3 regions of the Mesorhizobium sp. ISC15 genome follow, and region 1 is predicted to be linked to each of the others. Evidence: predicted binding sites of a transcription regulator. Region 1 holds the regulator's gene; each other region holds the start of a gene.
What was found. Region 1 encodes LexA, which represses DNA repair genes until DNA is damaged. Its sites were predicted from a motif close to TGTTCNNNNTGTGTTCNG; they were not measured.

Region 1 (6,244 bases):
GTGCCGGCCGACCGCCTGCTGGTCAGCGAGAGCGGTATTTTCTCGCACGAAGATTGCCGCAGGCTGGAAAAAAGCGACATCGGCACCTTCCTCGTCGGCGAGAGCCTGATGCGGCAACAGGACGTGGCCGCCGCAACGCACCTGCTTTTGACGGGCAAGGCGCCGGCTCATGCATCGGCCCGAAAATCGGAATCGATTTTCGGAGAGCACGATGCATAAATCCAAAGTGTTAGAGCGTGCTATGTGCGTCCAAACGGACGCACGTCGTTCTAAGGCCGTCTGACGATGACGGCTGCCCTCACCCATCTTGGCGCGAAAGGCGAAGCCAATATGGTCGATGTCGGCGACAAGGCGGAAACGACCCGCACGGCGATCGCCGAAGGTCTTGTCTCGATGCGGCCAGAAACGCTGAAGATGATCCTCGACGGCGATGCCAAGAAAGGCGACGTGCTGGGCACGGCGCGCATCGCCGGCATCATGGCGGCCAAGAGGACGCATGAGCTGATCCCGCTCTGTCACCCGCTGCTGTTGACCAAGATATCCGTCGACATCGAACCGGACGCGACGCTGCCTGGCCTGAAGGTCACGGCGCTGGCCCGCGTCACCGGCAAGACCGGCGTCGAGATGGAGGCGCTGACCGCCGTCTCGGTCGCTTGCCTGACCATCTACGACATGGCTAAGGCGGTCGACCGCGCCATGGTGATCTCCGGCATCAGGCTGGTGGAAAAGACCGGCGGCAAATCCGGCGTCTACAAAGTAGGCGCCCAAGGGGCAGGCCAATAATGGCGCTGCTTCCGGTTGCCGACGCGCTCGAGCGCCTGCTTGAAGATGCTGCGCCCTTGCAAGCTGAAAGCGTCACCCTGATGGACGCCGCCGACCGGATACTGGCGGACCCGCTCACGGCGCTCCGCACCCAGCCGCCCTTCAACGCGTCCGCCATGGACGGCTATGCCGTGCGGGCCGAGGATGTCGCCTCCGCGCCGGCAACACTTGCGGTGATCGGCATGGCGCCGGCCGGACGCGGCTTTGCCGGAACAGTCGGCCCGGCGCAGGCCGTGCGCATCTTCACCGGCGCGCCGCTTCCCGCAGGCGCTGACACCATCGTCATCCAGGAGAATGTCCGCGACCTCGGCGGCGGCAGCATCGAAGTGACCGCGTCGACGGTTGAAGGCCGCAACATCCGCCGCCTCGGGCTCGATTTCTCGAAGGGCGACGTTCTGCTGGAGAAAGGCCGCCTGCTTGATCCGGCGGCGTTGTCGCTGGCGGCGTCGGCCAACCATCCGCAGGTCAGCGTGGTGAAACGGCCGCTGGTCGCCATCATCGCCACCGGCGACGAATTGCTGCCGCCAGGCAGCGACCTTGGCCCGGACCAGATCATCTCGTCCAACGCCTATGGCGTCGCTGCCGCGGCCCGCTCGGTCGGCGCCAGCGCGCTCGACCTCGGCATCGCCCCCGACCGCAAAGAGGCGATTGCCGCGCTGGTGAAAAAGGCGGTTAACGCAGGGGCTGACGTCATCGTCACGCTGGGCGGCGCCTCGGTCGGCGACCACGACCTCGTCCACGACGTGCTGACCGGCGAAGGCATGACGCTCGATTTCTGGAAGATCGCCATGCGGCCCGGCAAGCCGCTGATGTTCGGCCGGCTGGGCGACATCCGCTGCATCGGCCTGCCCGGCAATCCGGTGGCGAGCCTGGTCTGCACGCAGCTCTTCCTGAAGCCGCTGCTTGCGCGGCTTGGCGGACGCGCCTACCGGCAGGACATGCGTCAGGCGCGGCTCGGTGCCGCCATGGCGGCCAACGATATCAGGCAGGACTATGTACGCGCCGTGGTGAAGGAAGACGCCGGCACGCTCAAGGCGACGCCGTTCGGCATCCAGGATTCCTCGATGCTCAGAATGCTGGCCGACGCCAACGGGCTGATCGTGCGCGAGCCATTCGCTCCCCCCGCCGCGACAGGCGCCGCCTGCAGCGTGCTGATGCTACGCTGAACAAAACGTCAACGCATTCATTAAACTTTAAACAGTTGCGGAACACAACTGGAACAGATAGTGTTTGTTCTGGGTTTGTTTTTCTGATTCTGTCGGGGGTCGCGATGCTGACACGCAAACAACATGAGCTGCTGATGTTCATCCACGAGCGGCTGAAGGAAAGCGGCATTCCGCCCTCGTTTGACGAGATGAAGGAAGCGCTCGATCTCGCGTCCAAATCGGGAATCCATCGGTTGATCACGGCGCTGGAGGAACGCGGCTTCATTCGCCGGCTGCCCAACCGCGCCCGCGCGCTGGAAGTGCTGCGCCTGCCCGATTCGATCGCGCCCGGCCTCAATGCGGCGCGCAAATTTTCGCCGAGCGTCATTCAGGGCAGCCTTGGGCAGGGCAGCCTCGGCCGACAGATCAAGCCGGCGCCGTCACGCATGCCTGCGGCCGGCAATGACGACGACGTCATTGCCACTGTCTCCATCCCGGTGATGGGCCGCATCGCTGCCGGTGTGCCGATCGATGCCATCCAGCACCAGACGCATTCGATCTCGGTGCCACCGGACATGATCACAGGCGGCGCGCACTACGCGCTGGAGGTCAAGGGTGATTCGATGATCGAGGCCGGCATCTTCGACGGCGACACGGTCATCATTCGCAACGCCGACACCGCCCAGCCTGGCGAGATCATTGTCGCCCTGGTCGACGAGGAGGAAGCGACGCTGAAGCGGTTCCGCCGCAAGGGCGCCTCGATCGCCCTGGAAGCCGCCAACCCGGCCTATGAGACGCGCATCTTCGGGCCGGACCGGGTCAAGGTGCAAGGCAAGCTCGTCGGATTGATCCGACGTTACTGAACGGCAGCTTTCTTGGGTTTCTCAGGCTTACGGTATGGCGGCAGGCCCCTCGCCTCGCGCGAAAATCTCCGCTGCTCATGCCAAGGCCTATATGGCTGTTTGACGGCAAAACGGATTTCTGCGCGCGTCGTCGCCGATAGCGGATCGAAAAAGACGGCGGCACTGCCCATGCGAGCGAGCTGCCGTTTGGTCACGACGAGGACCAGCGGGTTGCGGCAGGGATTATAATAGGCCGTGGCATCGTCGATGACGATCAAGTCCGCAAAGGCACAGGCTGGCCGCGCGATTTTGCGGTCGTCGGCGAGCGCGATGATCGCGCCGGATGGATGCCGGGCGAGGCACAGGCCGGCAGTGCAATAGAAAGGCGCTCCCGGCGGCAGGTCGGCCGGGTCGGCGATGTCGAACCGCACGTCTCCTTTTTCGAACGTCTCCGGCTCGACAATGGTCGCTGAAGTCAGCGCATGTTTCCAGTTGTCGGTGGTGAATTCGTTCGAGCGCACCCGGTTGACGGCAAGTTCGCCGCCGCCGATCGGCAGCGCCACCAGATGCGCATCCTCCGAGATCAGCACGTCGGGGGTTCGCGTCTCGGAAATCGTCAGCAGGCCGGCAAGCGCAAAGGGAAGTGCCGCAAGCCGCAACCATGTCGTCGCCATCGTGGCGATGACCAGGGCGACCGTCACCAGCAGAACCGACTGCAACGAAATCAGCCCGACTGCATCGACCGGCGAACGTTCGGAGATCCATCCCGATATTGCAATCATGGCCGTCAGCCCCTTGCCCATCATGTCGAGGAAAGGTCCGTCGAAGCCGAAAGGCATTGCCAAGGCGCTGACGACCGCCAGGAACATGACGACCGTGACGATCGGCATGACGGCCAGATTGGCAAACAGACTGAGCGGCGAGACGCGCTGGAAGTGCCAGATGGCGAAGAGCGCGGTGGCGCTCCCGGCAATGATGGAGGTCATGGCGATGGTGCCTGTTCCAGCGACGAGCTTCCGCGTGACGAAAGCGGCCGGTGACCGTCGTTGTGGCGGCGCCGTGGCCTTGTCGGCACGATAGTCGGACCAGCCGGCATAGGCGCCCACGAGAGCCGCGGTCGCGGCGAAGGACATCTGGAAGCTTGGGCCGACCACCTCGTGCGGCGACACGACGATGACGGCGATGGCTGAAATCGTAAGATTGCGCATGGTGAGCGCAGCCCGGTCGAACAGCACGGCGACAAGCATTACCGCCAGCATGATGAAGCTGCGCTCAGCCGCGACCACGATGCCGGAAAAAATGAGATAGGCAGCGATGGAAAGGAGTGCGGCTGCAGCCGCATATTTTTTGACCGGCCGGCGCGACGAAAAATCGGGAAACAGCGCAAAGGCGCCGCGCAGCAATCCCATGATGGTGCCGGCGACAAGCGCCATGTGCAGGCCGGAAATGGAGATGATGTGGTAGATGCCGGTGCGCCGCATCGATTCGTTGATCTCTTCGGGGATGCCGGCACGCACGCCGACGATCAGCGCAGCGGCAATCTCCCCCTCGGCGCCACCGATGCTGTCCCTGATATGGTCGGCGATGGTTTCACGCGCCTTTTCGATCGACGAAGAAAGGCGCGCTGCTAACGGTGCATCTTCGGAAGCGACGATCTTCGGATTGCCGAGGAAAAAGCCACTGGCGCCGATACCGGCGAAATAGCTGTCAAAGGAGAAGTCATAGCTGTCGGGCCGAACCGGGCCAGTCGGAGGCAAAAGCCTTGCATAGCCGGTTGCCACCGAGCCTGCGGTCATCTCAGCGGGAATTTTGCGTGCCGAAACCCTGACACGTTCCGGTGCATAACGCAGTGTCGGCCGGGCGGTCGATATCACGTCGAGGGTCAGCCTGATCCGGCCGTTCGCCATCTGGTCGAGCCTGACGACGCGGCCGGTGAGTTGGGTCTGGATTACCGAACCGAGCATCTGCGTTCCCGCGCGCCAGGTTTCAACCTTGGCGGCGAGCACACCGAGCGCGCACAGCAACGCTGCCATGAAACACAAATGTGTTTTGCGCCATGACCGCGTGACCGCTGCGCACAATGCTGTGAGGACCACCACGGCAATGGGCTGCGGAAAGTCCGGTTCCACGGCAAGCGAGAAATAGACGATCACTCCGGATGCCAGGAAAACCGGCACCAGCAGGAAGGCGACGCCGCGGTCGAGCTCCATGCCCGCCGCCGAAACCACGCTGTTGCGGATAGCGGATAGTGAAAGACGGCGGAAATGAACGACAGGAGCCGGTATTGGCGCCGGTATTGGCGCGGAGCGGTCCGGCGAGAGAGGCTGGATGCCGGGGTGCGGCGCAGGCAGCGAAACGGGTAGCGGCTCGACGGGAGAAACGTCGGCAAACAGCGATCGTTCGCTGACGCTCGCGATCGCGCCCTCGCTCTCGTCCACGCCGCGGCCTGGTCCAGCCATCGGGTCTGCCCCTTGCGCCCTTGACCTCCTATGCTACATGAACGCGCGACGCGCGAAAGTCCGCGCAACCACATCGGTTTCCTGCGCTTGCCCGAGAGTTCCATGTCCGACAAGGTCGTCACCCGTTTTGCCCCCTCGCCCACCGGCTTCCTGCATATTGGCGGGGCCCGGACGGCGCTGTTCAACTGGCTGTATTCGAAACACACCGGCGGCAAGATGCTGCTGCGCATTGAAGACACCGATCGTGGGCGTTCGACCGATGCGGCAACCGCCGCCATTCTCGACGGGCTCTCCTGGCTCGGCCTCACCTGGGACGGCGAGCCGGTATCGCAGTTCGAGCGCGCGCCGCGCCACCGCGCTGTCGCCGAGGAGCTGGTGCGCCTCGGCAAGGCCTATTACTGCTATGCGACGCCGGCTGAGCTGGAGGCGATGCGTGAGAGCGCGCGGGCCAAGGGGCTGCCTCCCCGCTATGACGGCCGCTGGCGCGATCGCGACCCGTCGGAGGCGCCGGCCGGCGCCAAGGGCGCGATCCGCATCAAGGCGCCGGCCGACGGCGAGACGGTGGTGCATGACCTCGTGCAGGGCGATGTCCGCTTTCCCAACAAGGATCTCGACGATTTCATCATCCTGCGCTCGGACGGCAATCCGACCTATATGCATGCCGTCGTCGTCGACGACCATGACATGGGCATCACCCACATCATCCGCGGCGACGACCATCTGACCAATGCCGCCCGCCAGATGATGATCTATCGAGCCATGGGCTGGGACGTGCCGGCGATGTCGCATATCCCGCTGATCCATGGCGCCGACGGCGCCAAGCTGTCGAAGCGGCACGGCGCCCTCGGCGTCGAAGCCTATCGTGCCATGGGCTATCTGCCCGAGGCACTGCTCAACTACCTGGCGCGGCTCGGCTGGAGCCACGGCGACGACGAGATCATGTCGATCGCCGACATGATTGCGTGGTTCGACATCG
Region 2 (6,244 bases), 210 kb from region 1:
CACCATGCCGGCGACCGGCTGGGTAACGATGAACACCGTCATCATCGCCCATTGCGGGTGGTCGAGCTTGAGCGCGTAGGCGGCGAGAAGTGCGATCAGCCCGGCCGAAACCGTGCGCAGAGCGAAAATCCAATCCGAGTGCGTCGGTCGCGTGACGCCGGCGAACCTCGCGGCAAGATCGCTGCGCAGCCGGTCCCAGGTCACACGCTCATCTCCGCATTCGACGCGAGCGAGTTAGCTCAGATATCCAGCACTTCCGTCTCGGCGAACTCCGCGCGTTCCTGGATGAAGCGGAAGCGGGCTTCCGGCTTGGTGCCCATCAATGCGTCGACCGCATCCTTGGTTGCGGCCTCGGCGTCGATCACATCGACCCTGAGCAGCGTGCGCTTCCTCGGGTCCATGGTGGTTTCCTTGAGCTGGGCGGCCATCATTTCGCCCAGCCCCTTGAAGCGGCCGATCTCGACCTTGCCGCGCCCGGTGAATTCGGTGCGCAGAAGTTCGTCCTTGTGCGCATCGTCGCGGGCATAGGCGACCTTGCCGCCTTGCCGGATCGAGTAGAGCGGCGGCACCGCCAGATAGAGATGGCCGCCGTGGACCAAGCTCGGCATCTCCTGATAGAAGAAGGTGATCAGCAGCGAAGCGATGTGGGCGCCGTCGACGTCGGCGTCGGTCATGATGATGACCCGGTCGTAGCGCAGATCCGCGTCGCGGTACTTCGAGCGCGTGCCGCAGCCAAGCGCCTGGATCAGGTCCGAAATCTGCTGGTTGCCGGCCAGCTTGTCGTAGCCGGCGCTGGCGACGTTGAGGATCTTTCCACGCAGCGGCAGCACCGCCTGGCTGGCGCGGTCGCGCGCCTGTTTTGCCGAGCCGCCGGCCGAATCGCCCTCGACGATGAAGAGTTCGGCGCCGGCAGCGGCATTCTGCGTGCAGTCGGCGAGCTTGCCGGGCAGGCGCAGCTTGCGCACCGCGCTCTTGCGCGAGACTTCCTTTTCCTGCCGGCGGCGCACCCGTTCGTCGGCACGCGCGATCACCCATTCGAGCAGTTTTGAGGCTTCCTGCGGGTTGTCGGCTAGCCAGTGATCGAAGGGGTCTCGGATAGCGGTCTCGACGATCCTGATCGCCTCGATCGTCGCCAGCCTGTCCTTGGTCTGGCCGACGAATTCCGGCTCGCGGATGAACACCGACAGCATGCCCGCCGCCGAGATCATGACGTCTTCCGAGGTGACGATCGAAGCGCGCTTGTTGCCGACCAGATCCGCGTAGGCGCGCAAGCCTCGCGTCAAGACGTTACGGAAGCCGGCCTCGTGCGTGCCGCCTTCGCCGGTCGGAATGGTGTTGCAGTAGGAATTGAGGAATCCATCGCCGCCGAACCAGGTCACCGCCCATTCGAGCGAGCCGTGGCCGCCTTGCCTGTCGCTCTTGCCGGCGAAGATTTCGCGGGTGACCTGGAATTCGTCGCCGAGCGACGCTTTTAGATAGTCCTTTAGGCCACCGGGAAAATGGAACTCGGCCTTGGCCGGCGTCGTGTCCTTCTCCTTGATCAGCGAGGGGTCGCAGGTCCAGCGGATCTCGACGCCGCCGAACAGATAGGCCTTCGAGCGCGTCATGCGGTAGAGCCGCGCCGGCTCGAAAGCAGCACCCTTGCCGAAGATCTGCTCGTCGGGATGGAAGCGGATCTTGGTGCCGCGGCGGTTATGCACCTCTCCGAGCTGCTCGAGACCGGTCACCGGAACGCCGCGTGAAAAACGCTGGCGATAGAGCTGGCGGCCGCGTGCGACCTCGACCTCGAGATGGTCCGACAGCGCGTTGACGACGGAGACGCCGACGCCGTGCAGGCCGCCTGAGGTCTCGTAGACCTTCGAGTCGAACTTGCCACCCGAATGCAGCGTCGTCATGATGACTTCGAGCGCCGGCTTCTTGAATTTCGGATGCGGATCGACCGGAATGCCGCGGCCATTGTCGGTCACGGCCAGATATCCGTCGGCTGAAAGCTCGACATCGATGAAAGTCGCGTGGCCGGCTACCGCCTCGTCCATCGAATTGTCGATGACCTCGGCGAACAGATGGTGCATCGCCTTGTCGTCGGTGCCGCCGATATACATGCCGGGCCGCCGCCGCACCGGCTCCAGCCCTTCGAGAACCTCGATGTCGGCGGCACTGTAGCTCTCGCTGCCGTCGCGGGATGCCGGGCGCTTCGCCGCCTGCACCAGCGGGTCGGCCGGGCGCGCGGTGGCGCGAACCGGTTGCGGCTGCTTGTCCATAGTGCCGAAAAGATCGTTATTGTCGTCCATGCTGGTCCTGGATTCCGATGCTGCGAATCACCACCCGATACTGCCACGCTTTTTGCGGGCAGGCGACGGAGGTTCCTGTTACGTTCGAGGATTGAGCCTCTTACCGCAAAACCATTCGACAACCAAGCGGCGGAAATGCGTCGAGCGCATCGACGCTTTGTAAACCTTTTCCGAAGGTTGCATCGGAAGGTTGGCTGAAAACGGTATCCGCGGACTGCCGCCGACCTAGAATGCAGCGGAACTCTCAAGAGGCTGTCGCTTACGCATGTTGGATTACAGTTCGCTCCTGCTCGCGGCGGCGCTGTCGGGCATGTGCCTCAGCATCACCATGTTTGCGATATGGTTCGCCGCGCCGCAGGCCCGCTTCGTCCTGACGGTGGCTTGCGGCATTCTCGTGCTCGTCGCGCATGTGGTCTTGTTCTGGCATTATGCCAGGCATCCCAGCCCCTGGCTTTGCCAGATTGTGCTTGCGCTTCTCAGCCTGGGCTTTCTGATCATCTGCCTGTCGGCCATGCAGTATCTCGGCGTGCGCGACTACAGGCGCGCCATCCTGCCGACCTTGGCTGCGATGGCTGTTTGCGCAGGCGCGACGTATTTCGGCCTCGACGGTGTCGGTTTCATCGTCACCTACGCGACGGTAACGGCGCTGCTCTCGCTTATTGGGGTGATGTTCTGGATCAAGGGCGGTGGTCACGATCGCCGGATTCTGCTGGTCGTTTCGTTCCTGAGCGGCATCTGTGCGCTATCCTTCGTACTTTGCGGCGCGGTCCTGCTGGTCAAGGGCCAATGGATGCTCGGCGTTGCGCCCGACAATTGGGCCGAACGGTTGAACTCCGTCGTGGCGGTCGCCTGCATGACCGGGCTCGGGGCACTGACGCTCTCCCTGCACCATTTACAGGCGCAGATCGAATTGAAGGCCGAGACCATGACCGACCCATTGACCGGGCTGATGAACCGGCGGGCGTTGACAGCATTCTACGGCGAGCGGGTCTTCGGTCCGTTCATGTCCGTGGCCATGTTCGACCTCGACCACTTCAAGAGAACCAACGATGTATTCGGTCATCCGGTCGGCGATCAGGTTCTGTGCCGCTTCGCCGCTGTCATCAGGAAATACGCCAGGACCGGCGTCGACGCCTTCCGGCTGGGCGGCGAGGAATTCGTGCTGGTCATGTCGCGGATGACGGAAGAGAAGGCTTACGACATTGCGAGCAAGATCAGCGTCGCCTTCGGCGCGGAAGTCGTAGCCACCCAGCTTGGTCCGTTGCGCAGCACGGTCAGCGGCGGCATCGGCTTCGGCGGGACCGGCGGCACCAGTCTCGACGATGTGTTGGCGGAAGCCGACGCCGCACTCTATGCGGCAAAGCGCGCCGGGCGAAATCGCGTCATCTCCCACAACAAGGCGAGCAAGGCCGACGCGCCGGCCTTGCGTTCTGCCTGATTGAGGCTTCTATCTTCTTGTTAGACCATGATCTTGTCCGAAGACCGGATTCCACTTTTTGCTGCGCTGACCTTCGGTTCGGGATCATGGTCTACTCCGCCGCGCCCAGATATTCCGACAGCGGCGGGCAGGAGCAGACGAGGTTGCGGTCGCCGGCGACATTGTCGATGCGCGACACCGGCGGCCAGTATTTGGCTGATGTGTCGGCATCGCCGGCCGGATAGGCCGCCTCCAGGCGCGAATAGGGATGGGTCCACTGGCCGGCCAGCGCCTCGGCGGCGGTATGCGGGGCATTGACCAGCGGATTGTCGGCCAGGGGCCATTCGCCTTTGGCCACCTTGGCCGCCTCGCCCGATATCGCGATCATCGCATCGCAGAACCGATCGAGTTCCTGCTTGGGCTCGGATTCGGTCGGCTCGACCATCAGCGTGCCGGCGACCGGAAACGACATGGTCGGCGCATGGAAGCCATAGTCGATCAGCCGCTTGGCGATATCGTCAACGCTGATGCCGGAGCTCTCCTTGAGTACGCGGGTGTCGAGGATGCACTCATGGGCGATGCGATCGTGCCTGCCCTTGTAGAGGAGCGGGAAGTGCGGGGCGAGCCGCGTCGCGACGTAGTTGGCGGAAACGATCGCCGTCTCGGTCGCCTGCTTCAGGCCGGAGGCGCCCATCATGCGGATATACATCCAGGTGATCGGCAGGATGGAAGCGCTGCCGAAGGGTGCGGCCGACACGGCATGCGCCGAGCCTTCGGTGCCATGGCCCGGCAGATAGGGCTTGAGGTGCGCCCTTACGCCGATCGGGCCGACGCCTGGGCCACCGCCGCCATGCGGGATGCAGAAGGTCTTGTGCAGGTTCATGTGACAGACATCGGCGCCGATGTCGCCGGGGCGAGCGAGGCCGACCAAGGCGTTGAGGTTGGCGCCGTCGAAATAGACCTGTGCGCCATGCTCATGGATGAGGGCGCAGAGATGGCGCGCGCCTTCCTCGTATACGCCATGCGTCGAGGGATAGGTGAACATCAGCGCCGCGAGATTCTTGGAATGCTCATTGGCCTTGGCACTCATATCGTCCATGTCGATATTACCGTCCTCGGTGCAGCGCACGACGACAACGCTCATGCCGGCCATCGCCGCACTCGCCGGATTGGTGCCATGCGCGGAGGACGGGATCAGGCAGACGGTGCGATGGCCTTCGCCGCGCGAGCGGTGATAGGCGCGAATGGCGAGCAATCCGGCATACTCTCCCTGGCTGCCGGCATTGGGCTGCAGGCTGACCGCATCGAAGCCGGTGATCTCCGACAGCCAGCCTTCCAGTTCGCCGACCATAGCGCGGTAGCCTGCCGAATGGCTGGCCGGCGCGAACGGATGCAGGTTGGCGACGCTTGGCCAGCTCACCGGCATCATCTCGGCGGCGGCGTTGAGCTTCATCGTGCAGGAGCCGAGTGGGATCATGGCGCGGTCGAGCGCCAGGTCCTTGTCGGCCAGCCGGCGCAGGAAGCGCATCATTTCGGTTTCCGAACGGTTGTCGTGGAAGACGGGCTGCGTGAGAAACTCCTTGCCGCGCGGCTGTCCGGGCATGGTGCTGCCGGCAGCGGCGCCCGCCCTGGCGCCAAACAGCGCCGCGATCGCGTCAAGATCGCCATCGGTCGAGGTCTCATCGAAGCTGATGCCGATGTGGTCGGCGTCGATGACCCGCAGCAGTCGGCCGGTCTTTTCAGCGGCGGCGGCGATCGCGTCGGCTCCGCCCTTCACTTCCACCGTCACCGTGTCGAAGCGGCTTGCGCCAAGCACCGAAACGCCTGATGCCTTGAGGCCGGCTGCCAAGCGGTTGGCCAATGCATGAATTCGGCCGGCAATCGCCTGCAGCCCGGCAGGGCCGTGCCAGATCGCATAGGCCGTCGCCATGTTGGCGAGCAGCGCCTGCGCGGTACAGATGTTGGAGGTCGCCTTGTCGCGGCGGATATGCTGTTCGCGCGTCTGCAAGGCGAGACGATAGCCGGCGCGGCCTTTGCTGTCGGTCGACTGCCCGACGAGGCGGCCGGGCATCAGCCGCGTCAGCCTGTCTGAAACGGCGCAATAGGCGGCGTGCGGTCCGCCAAAGCCCATCGGCACGCCGAAGCGCTGCATCGGGCCGACAGCGATGTCGGCGCCAAGCCTAGCCGGCGCGTCGGTCAGCGTCAGCCCGAGCGGATCGGCAATGAAGACGACCAGCGCGCCGGTGGCACGGGCTTTTTCGATTGCCACCTTATGGTCGCCATAGACGCCAAACGTATCAGGCCAGGAGACGAGCAAGGCGGCTGTGTTGTCGTCGATCGTGTCGCCGTCGACCTCGATGCCGAGCGGCTCGGCGCGGGTGCGCACGACGTCGAGCGTCTGCGGATGCGGCGTGCCGGCCAGCGCCACCTTGGTCCGCTTGTCGCGGTGATGGCGCAACGCAATGCCGACCGCCTCGGCTACCGCCGTCGCCTCGTCGAGCAGCGACGCCGACGCTACCGGCAGGCCGGTCAGCTC
Region 3 (6,244 bases), 630 kb from region 1:
TCACCCTTACCCTGGTCTATGCCGTCTATGTCATCGGTAACCTGGCGGCGCTTTTGATGTTCGGGCGCGTGTCGGATGTCATCGGCCGCCGGCCGGCCGCCTTGGCGGCGATGACGGTGGCGGTCGTCAGCGCGCTGTTTTTCCTGTTCGCCGAAAATGTCGCGTGGCTCGACATCGCCCGGATTCTGAGCGGCTTGGGTATAGGCGTCGGTGCGGGAACCGGCACCGCCTGGCTCGCCGAGCTGGTCGCTACCGACGACAAATCACGTGCCGCCATCATTGCCACCAGCACCAATTTCTTTGGTCTCGGTCTTGGCGCGCTGGCGGCGGGACTGCTTGCCGAATATGCGCCGTGGCCACTAAGGCTGACATTCGTCGTTTATCTGGCGGTGCTTGCCCTTGTCGCGGCGCTGGTCTGGCGCACGCGAGAAACCATTTCACAACCGGGAAAACTGGCCGATATCTCCATGCAGCCACGGTTCTCGGTGCCTGGTGAAATCCGCGCCGGTTTCGTGGCGCCAGCGGTAACCGGCTTCGGCGCCATGGCGCTGGTCGGTTTCTACGCGGCGCTCGCGCCGAGCATACTGGCGCAGCAGCTCCATATGATCAACCATGCCCTGGCCGGCGCCTTGTTCTTCGAACTGGCGATCGTGGCCGCCGTCACCATATTGGTGACGACACGCCTTTCGAGCCGCAGCACCATGCTCGCGGCTTTGGCCCTGATGATCCCGACCGTCGTCCTGGTCGTGGCGGCGCAGGTCTTCGCTTCGATGGCCATCATGATCGCCGCGACTGCGTTCTGCGGCGTCGCGGCAGCGCTCGGCTATCGTGGCGGCCTGCAAGTGGTCAACCAGATCGCGCCGGCCAGCCGCCGCGCCGAAGTGGTCTCAGCCTTCTTTATCTGCTGCTTTTGCGGCAATGCGCTGCCGGTCATCGGTATTGGCATCCTGTCGACGGTGATAAGCGCGACAATGGCAAGCCTGGCCTTTGCCGGCATGATCACGATCTTTTCCCTGGTGGCGCTCGCGTTTGGCGCCAGATATGCGCTGTGAGCCCTTCGTTCAGCCGTTCGGCGTTTCGGGCGAAAGATTCGCGCGCTGGCGCGGCACGCCAAGACCGGTGTCCGGCGGCTCGGCGGCGGCCGGCCTGTCCTCGATCATGTGCATAGTGCGCCAGCGACCGAAGCGGTAATAGGCCGCTGCCAGCGCGAGCGAGGTGATCGAGCCGACCGGAAAGCTCCACCACAGCGCTTCCTCGCCGATCACGCTTCGGAAGAAATAGGCGAAGCTGGTGCGCACCAGAAGCACCGAGATCACCAGGATGATCAGAGGCGGCATCACCGCGCCGGTGGCGCGCACCGTGGCGAAGAGCACGATGGTGACGCCGAACAGGATGAAGGACCAGGACGCGACCTTGTTGATGTGGGTGGCGATGTCGATTGCGGCGAGGGTCGGCGTGCGTCTGATCCAGCTCTTTTTATTGATTTTGCTGTCTCTCACACCCCGGTGACAAACCCGTCTAGAACCCGTTTCTGGCCGGCCTTGTCGAAGTCGATGGTCAGCTTGTTGCCGTCGATGGCCGAAATGTTGCCGTTGCCGAATTTCTGGTGGAAGACGCGGTCGCCGACATTGAAGGCCGACGGCGTGTCAGCGACGGATTTGGCGACCAGCTCGCCGTCGATGGTCCGGCCTTTTACGCTGGTGCGGCCGGCACCATAGCCCGAGTCGGTCTCGCCATAGCCAATGCGCTCGACCTGATGGCCGGAGCGCGAGCCCCAGTTGCGGTCGGTTGCCTCGGTGCGGTTCTGTTGCGCGCGCTGCCAGCCCGGCGTCGCATAGGTGTTGGAGAAGGCGCCGGATTTCTCGGCTCCGACATTGTCGAAACGCGAGGCGCCATAGGGGTTCTGCCTTCCTGCTCCTTGGCCGCCACGGCCCGATGCGAACGAGCCGCCGCCATAGGAATTGCCATAACCGCCGTAGCTGTTGCCGCTTTCGGCGACCTCGACATGGGCTTCCGGCAATTCGTCGAGGAAACGCGACGGGATCGTCGATTGCCACAGACCATGAATGCGGCGGTTGGAGACGAACCACAAATGCAGGTTCTTCTTGGCACGGGTCAGGCCGACATAGGCCAGCCGCCGTTCTTCCTCCAGCCCGGAGCGGCCGCCCTCGTCGAGTGCGCGCTGGTGTGGAAAAAGGCCTTCCTCCCAGCCAGGGAGAAACACGGTCTCGAATTCGAGGCCCTTGGCCGAATGCAGCGTCATGATGTTGACGGCGTCGAGCTCGGCGTTCTGCTCGGCGTCCATCACGAGTGCGACATGTTCGAGGAAGGAGCGCAGCGACTCATACTCCTCCATGGAGCGGATCAGTTCTTTCAGGTTTTCCAGCCGGCCAGGAGCTTCCACCGAGCGGTCGTTCTTCCACATATCGGTATAGCCGCTCTCCTCCAGTATGGTCTCGGCCAGCTCGGTGTGCGGCGTGGTTTCCAGCGCCTTCTGCCAGCGCTCGAAATTGGCTGATACCTCGCGCAGCGCGGCGCGCGGCTTCGGCTTCAGCTCGTCGCTTTCGGCGAGCTTGGCGGCGGCCTCCAGCATCGGGATGCGCAGCGCCCTGGCGGTATCGTGGATCTGGCGGATGGTGGCTTCGCCCAACCCGCGCTTCGGCACGTTGACGATGCGCTCGAAGGCAAGGTCGTCTGCGCCTTGCGCGACGACGCGGAAGAAGGCCAGCGCATCGCGGATTTCGAGGCGTTCGTAGAAGCGCGGGCCGCCGATGACGCGGTAGTTGAGGCCGAGCGTGACGAAACGGTCCTCGAATTCGCGCATCTGGAAGGACGCTCGGACAAGAATGGCCATGTCGTTGAGATTGTGCTTCTGCCGCTGATAGGCTTCGATGGTTTCGCCGACGGCGCGGGCCTCCTCCTCGGAATCCCAGGCGGCATGGACGTGCACTTTCTCATCGTCCTCTGCGACTTTTTCGGTGAACAGCGTCTTGCCGAAGCGGCCTTCATTGTGGGCGATGAGGTGGGAGGCGGTGCCGAGGATGTGCGCGGTGGAGCGATAGTTGCGCTCCAGCCGGATGATCGTGGCGCCGGGGAAATCCTTGTCGAAGCGCAGGATGTTGTCGACCTCGGCCCCGCGCCAGCCGTAGATGGATTGATCGTCGTCGCCGACGCAGCAGATATTAACCGTGGCCGGGCGCGGGTTTCCCTCCCCCTTGAGGGGAGGGTGGCCGGGCAAAGCCCGGCCGGGTGGGGTCCGTGCGGCAGTGCTCGACGCTCTGGCGGTGCCTTCTGCGGCAACCCCCTCCGCCCGCTTCGCGGGCACCTCCCCCTCAAGGGGGGAGGATTGTGGCCGCTGCGCCAAAAGGCGCAGCCACATGTACTGCGCGGTGTTGGTGTCCTGATATTCGTCGACGAGGATGTAGCGAAAACGCTTATGATATTCCTTCAGCACGTCCGGATTGGCGCGGAAGATGCGGATCGGATGGCACAGGAGGTCGCCGAAGTCGCAGGCGTTCAGCGTCTTCAGCCGCTCCTGGTAGGCCTTGTAGAGTTCTCGGCCCTTGCCGTTGGCGAAGGCGCGGGCGTCGCCCTCGGGAATGTCGGCGGGGCCAAGCCCCTTGTTTTTCCAGCCGTCGATCATCTGGGCGAACTGCTTGGCCGGCCAGCGCTTGTCGTCCAGCCCTTCGGCCTGGATGAGCTGCTTGATCAGGCGCACGACATCATCGGTGTCAAGAATAGTGAAATCGGATTTGAGCCCGGCAAGCTCGGCGTGCCGGCGTAAGAGCTTCACGCCAATCGAGTGGAAGGTGCCGAGCCACGGCATGCCTTCCACATTGCCTTCGCCGATCAAGAGGCCGATGCGCTGCTTCATTTCGCGCGCGGCCTTGTTGGTGAAGGTGACGGCGAGGATCTGCGACGGGAAGGCCTTACCGGTGGCGAGGATGTGGGCGATGCGGGTGGTCAAGACGCGCGTCTTGCCGGTGCCGGCGCCGGCCAGCACCAGAACCGGGCCTTCGGTGGTTTCCACCGCCAGCCGCTGCTCGGGGTTGAGCCCGTTCAGATAATCGGGCGCATTGTTGTGGCCGCTGCGGGCAGCCATGGCGCGCGCAGCAATGCCCGACGGGGCCACGGGCCGCGCGTTCGGTTCGTCAAAAAAAGGCATATCTTCCGAAAAGCCGGACATCTCCCCCGAATGTAGTGATTCGGCAGCGAAAGGCCAGAAGTGTCTCCGTTTTGTTCTCTATCCAGTCCGTAGAACCACAATCTGGATGGGTCCGCGACCCAAAACGTCGAGCTTGCTGTGGGTCCACGCCTAAAACGCGGAGCTTGCTTGACAGCCACGGCGGGCCGGAGAAAGTTGTGCTCGGGGCAGGAACGCAATGCCGGGTTGCCCATAGACGCGTTGCGAAGCGCGCACCAGTCGAAGGAGCATCGTCTTGGCTGTCGTCGTTACCTCCCTCATCCTTTTCCTCATCGGCCTGGCGCTTGGTGGCGGCGGCATCTGGTTAGCTTCGCTGGGCGGCAGTTGGTACTACATCATTGCTGGCATCGCCTTCCTCGTCGCTGGCTGGCTGCTCTACAGGCGCAAATCCATGGCGCTGTGGCTGTACGCGGCGATCGTCATCGGCACGCTCTGCTGGGCGGTCTGGGAAATCGGCTTCGACTGGTGGGAACTCGGTCCGCGCGGCGGCATCATCGTGCTTATCGCGTTGTGGCTATTGACGCCGTGGGCGCGGCGCGGGCTCACCGGTCCCGATGGACGCGCGCCGCTGATCCTCGCGGTGCTGGCGTCGCTTGCCGTCGCCGGCTATTCGATGACAACCGATCCAAAGGATATCGCCGGCGAACTCAATACCGATGAGGTGACGCCAACGGCCGACCTCGGCGGCAACGTGCCAGCCGGCGAATGGCATTTTTACGGCCGCACCCAGTATGGCCAGCGCTATTCGCCGCTCGACCAGATCACCGTCGAAAACGTTGCCAATTTGCAGCCGGCCTGGACCTATCGCACCGGTGACGTGAAAGGGCCCGACGACGTCACTGAGACAACCTATCAGGTGACGCCGCTGAAGGTCGCCGACACGCTCTACATTTGCACCCCGCACAATTTCGCCATTGCCATAGATGCCGCGAGCGGCAAGGAGAAATGGCGCTTCGATCCCCAGGTCAAGCTGGACAAGGACCGCCAGCACCAGACGTGCCGCGGCGTGTCCTATTATGCCGATGCCAAAATCGCCGCCGGCCAGCCCTGTGCAGCACGCGTCTATCTGCCGACATCCGACGCCCGGCTGATCGCGCTCGACGCCGCGAATGGCCAGGTCTGTCCCACATTTGCCGAAGGCGGCACGTTGAACCTGCTCGCCAACATGCCATATCCGAAGCCGGGCTATTATTATTCGACGTCGGCGCCGCTGATCGTCGCCAACAAGATCATCGTCGGCGGCGCGGTCAACGACAATTATTCAACGCAGGAGCCGTCCGGCGTCATCCGTGCCTTCGACGTCGACACCGGCGCCCTGATTTGGAACTGGGATTCGGGCAATCCGGACCAGACGACGCCACTGGCACCGGGTCAGACCTATACCAACAACTCGCCCAACATGTGGTCGACGGCGAGCGCCGACGAGAAGCTCGGTTTGCTCTATGTGCCGCTCGGCAACAAGACGCCGGATCAGCTCGGCGCCGGGCGGAGCGCCAATGACGAGAAATTCTCCTCTTCGGTCACAGCGCTCGATCTCAACACCGGACAATTGCGGTGGGTGCGGCAGACCGTGCATCACGATCTCTGGGACATGGACGTGCCGGCGCAGCCGACGCTGGTCGACATCACCACGGCTGCCGGCGTCGTGCCGGCGCTGGTCGGGCCGACCAAACAGGGCGACCTCTATGTGCTCGACCGGCGCAGCGGCGAGCCGATCGTCCCGATCAACGAAGTGCCGGCGCCGGGCGGCGCGATCGAGGGCGACCACACCTCGCCGACGCAGCCGGTTTCGGACCTGAGCTTCAATCCGAAGCCGCTGACCGGCGCCGACATGTGGGGCATCACCATGTTCGACCAGCTGGCTTGCCGGATCGAGTTCCTTAAACTGCGCTACGAGGGCCGCTACACGCCGCCGTCGCTGCAAGGCTCGCTGATCTATCCCGGCAATTTCGGCACGTTCAACTGGGGCGGCGTGGCGGTCGATCCGGTCCGGCAGGTGATGTTCGGCATGCCGACATACCTGGCGTTCATCTCCAAGCT

Region 2: the regulator LexA is predicted to act here: its motif matches at 2,362-2,379, upstream of parE (DNA topoisomerase IV subunit B).
Region 3: the regulator LexA is predicted to act here: its motif matches at 4,227-4,244, upstream of RPG13_RS24365 (ATP-dependent helicase).

Annotation. Positions count from the first base shown of each region.
Region 1 covers NZ_JAVSPX010000001.1:4,431,286-4,437,529, forward strand. The annotation lists gene trpC (indole-3-glycerol phosphate synthase TrpC) at 1-219, shown strand, start outside; gene moaC (cyclic pyranopterin monophosphate synthase MoaC) at 286-783, shown strand; gene RPG13_RS21350 (molybdopterin molybdotransferase MoeA) at 783-1,988, shown strand; gene lexA (transcriptional repressor LexA) at 2,093-2,830, shown strand; gene RPG13_RS21360 (ComEC/Rec2 family competence protein) at 2,824-5,268, opposite strand; gene gltX (glutamate--tRNA ligase) at 5,371-6,244, shown strand, end outside.
Region 2 covers NZ_JAVSPX010000001.1:4,641,475-4,647,718, reverse strand. The annotation lists gene RPG13_RS22360 (FUSC family protein) at 1-204, opposite strand, end outside; gene parE (DNA topoisomerase IV subunit B) at 240-2,291, opposite strand; gene RPG13_RS22350 (GGDEF domain-containing protein) at 2,557-3,729, shown strand; gene gcvP (aminomethyl-transferring glycine dehydrogenase) at 3,821-6,244, opposite strand, start outside.
Region 3 covers NZ_JAVSPX010000001.1:5,065,292-5,071,535, reverse strand. The annotation lists gene RPG13_RS24375 (MFS transporter) at 1-1,052, shown strand, start outside; gene RPG13_RS24370 (hypothetical protein) at 1,062-1,499, opposite strand; gene RPG13_RS24365 (ATP-dependent helicase) at 1,496-4,186, opposite strand; gene RPG13_RS24360 (glucose/quinate/shikimate family membrane-bound PQQ-dependent dehydrogenase) at 4,440-6,244, shown strand, end outside.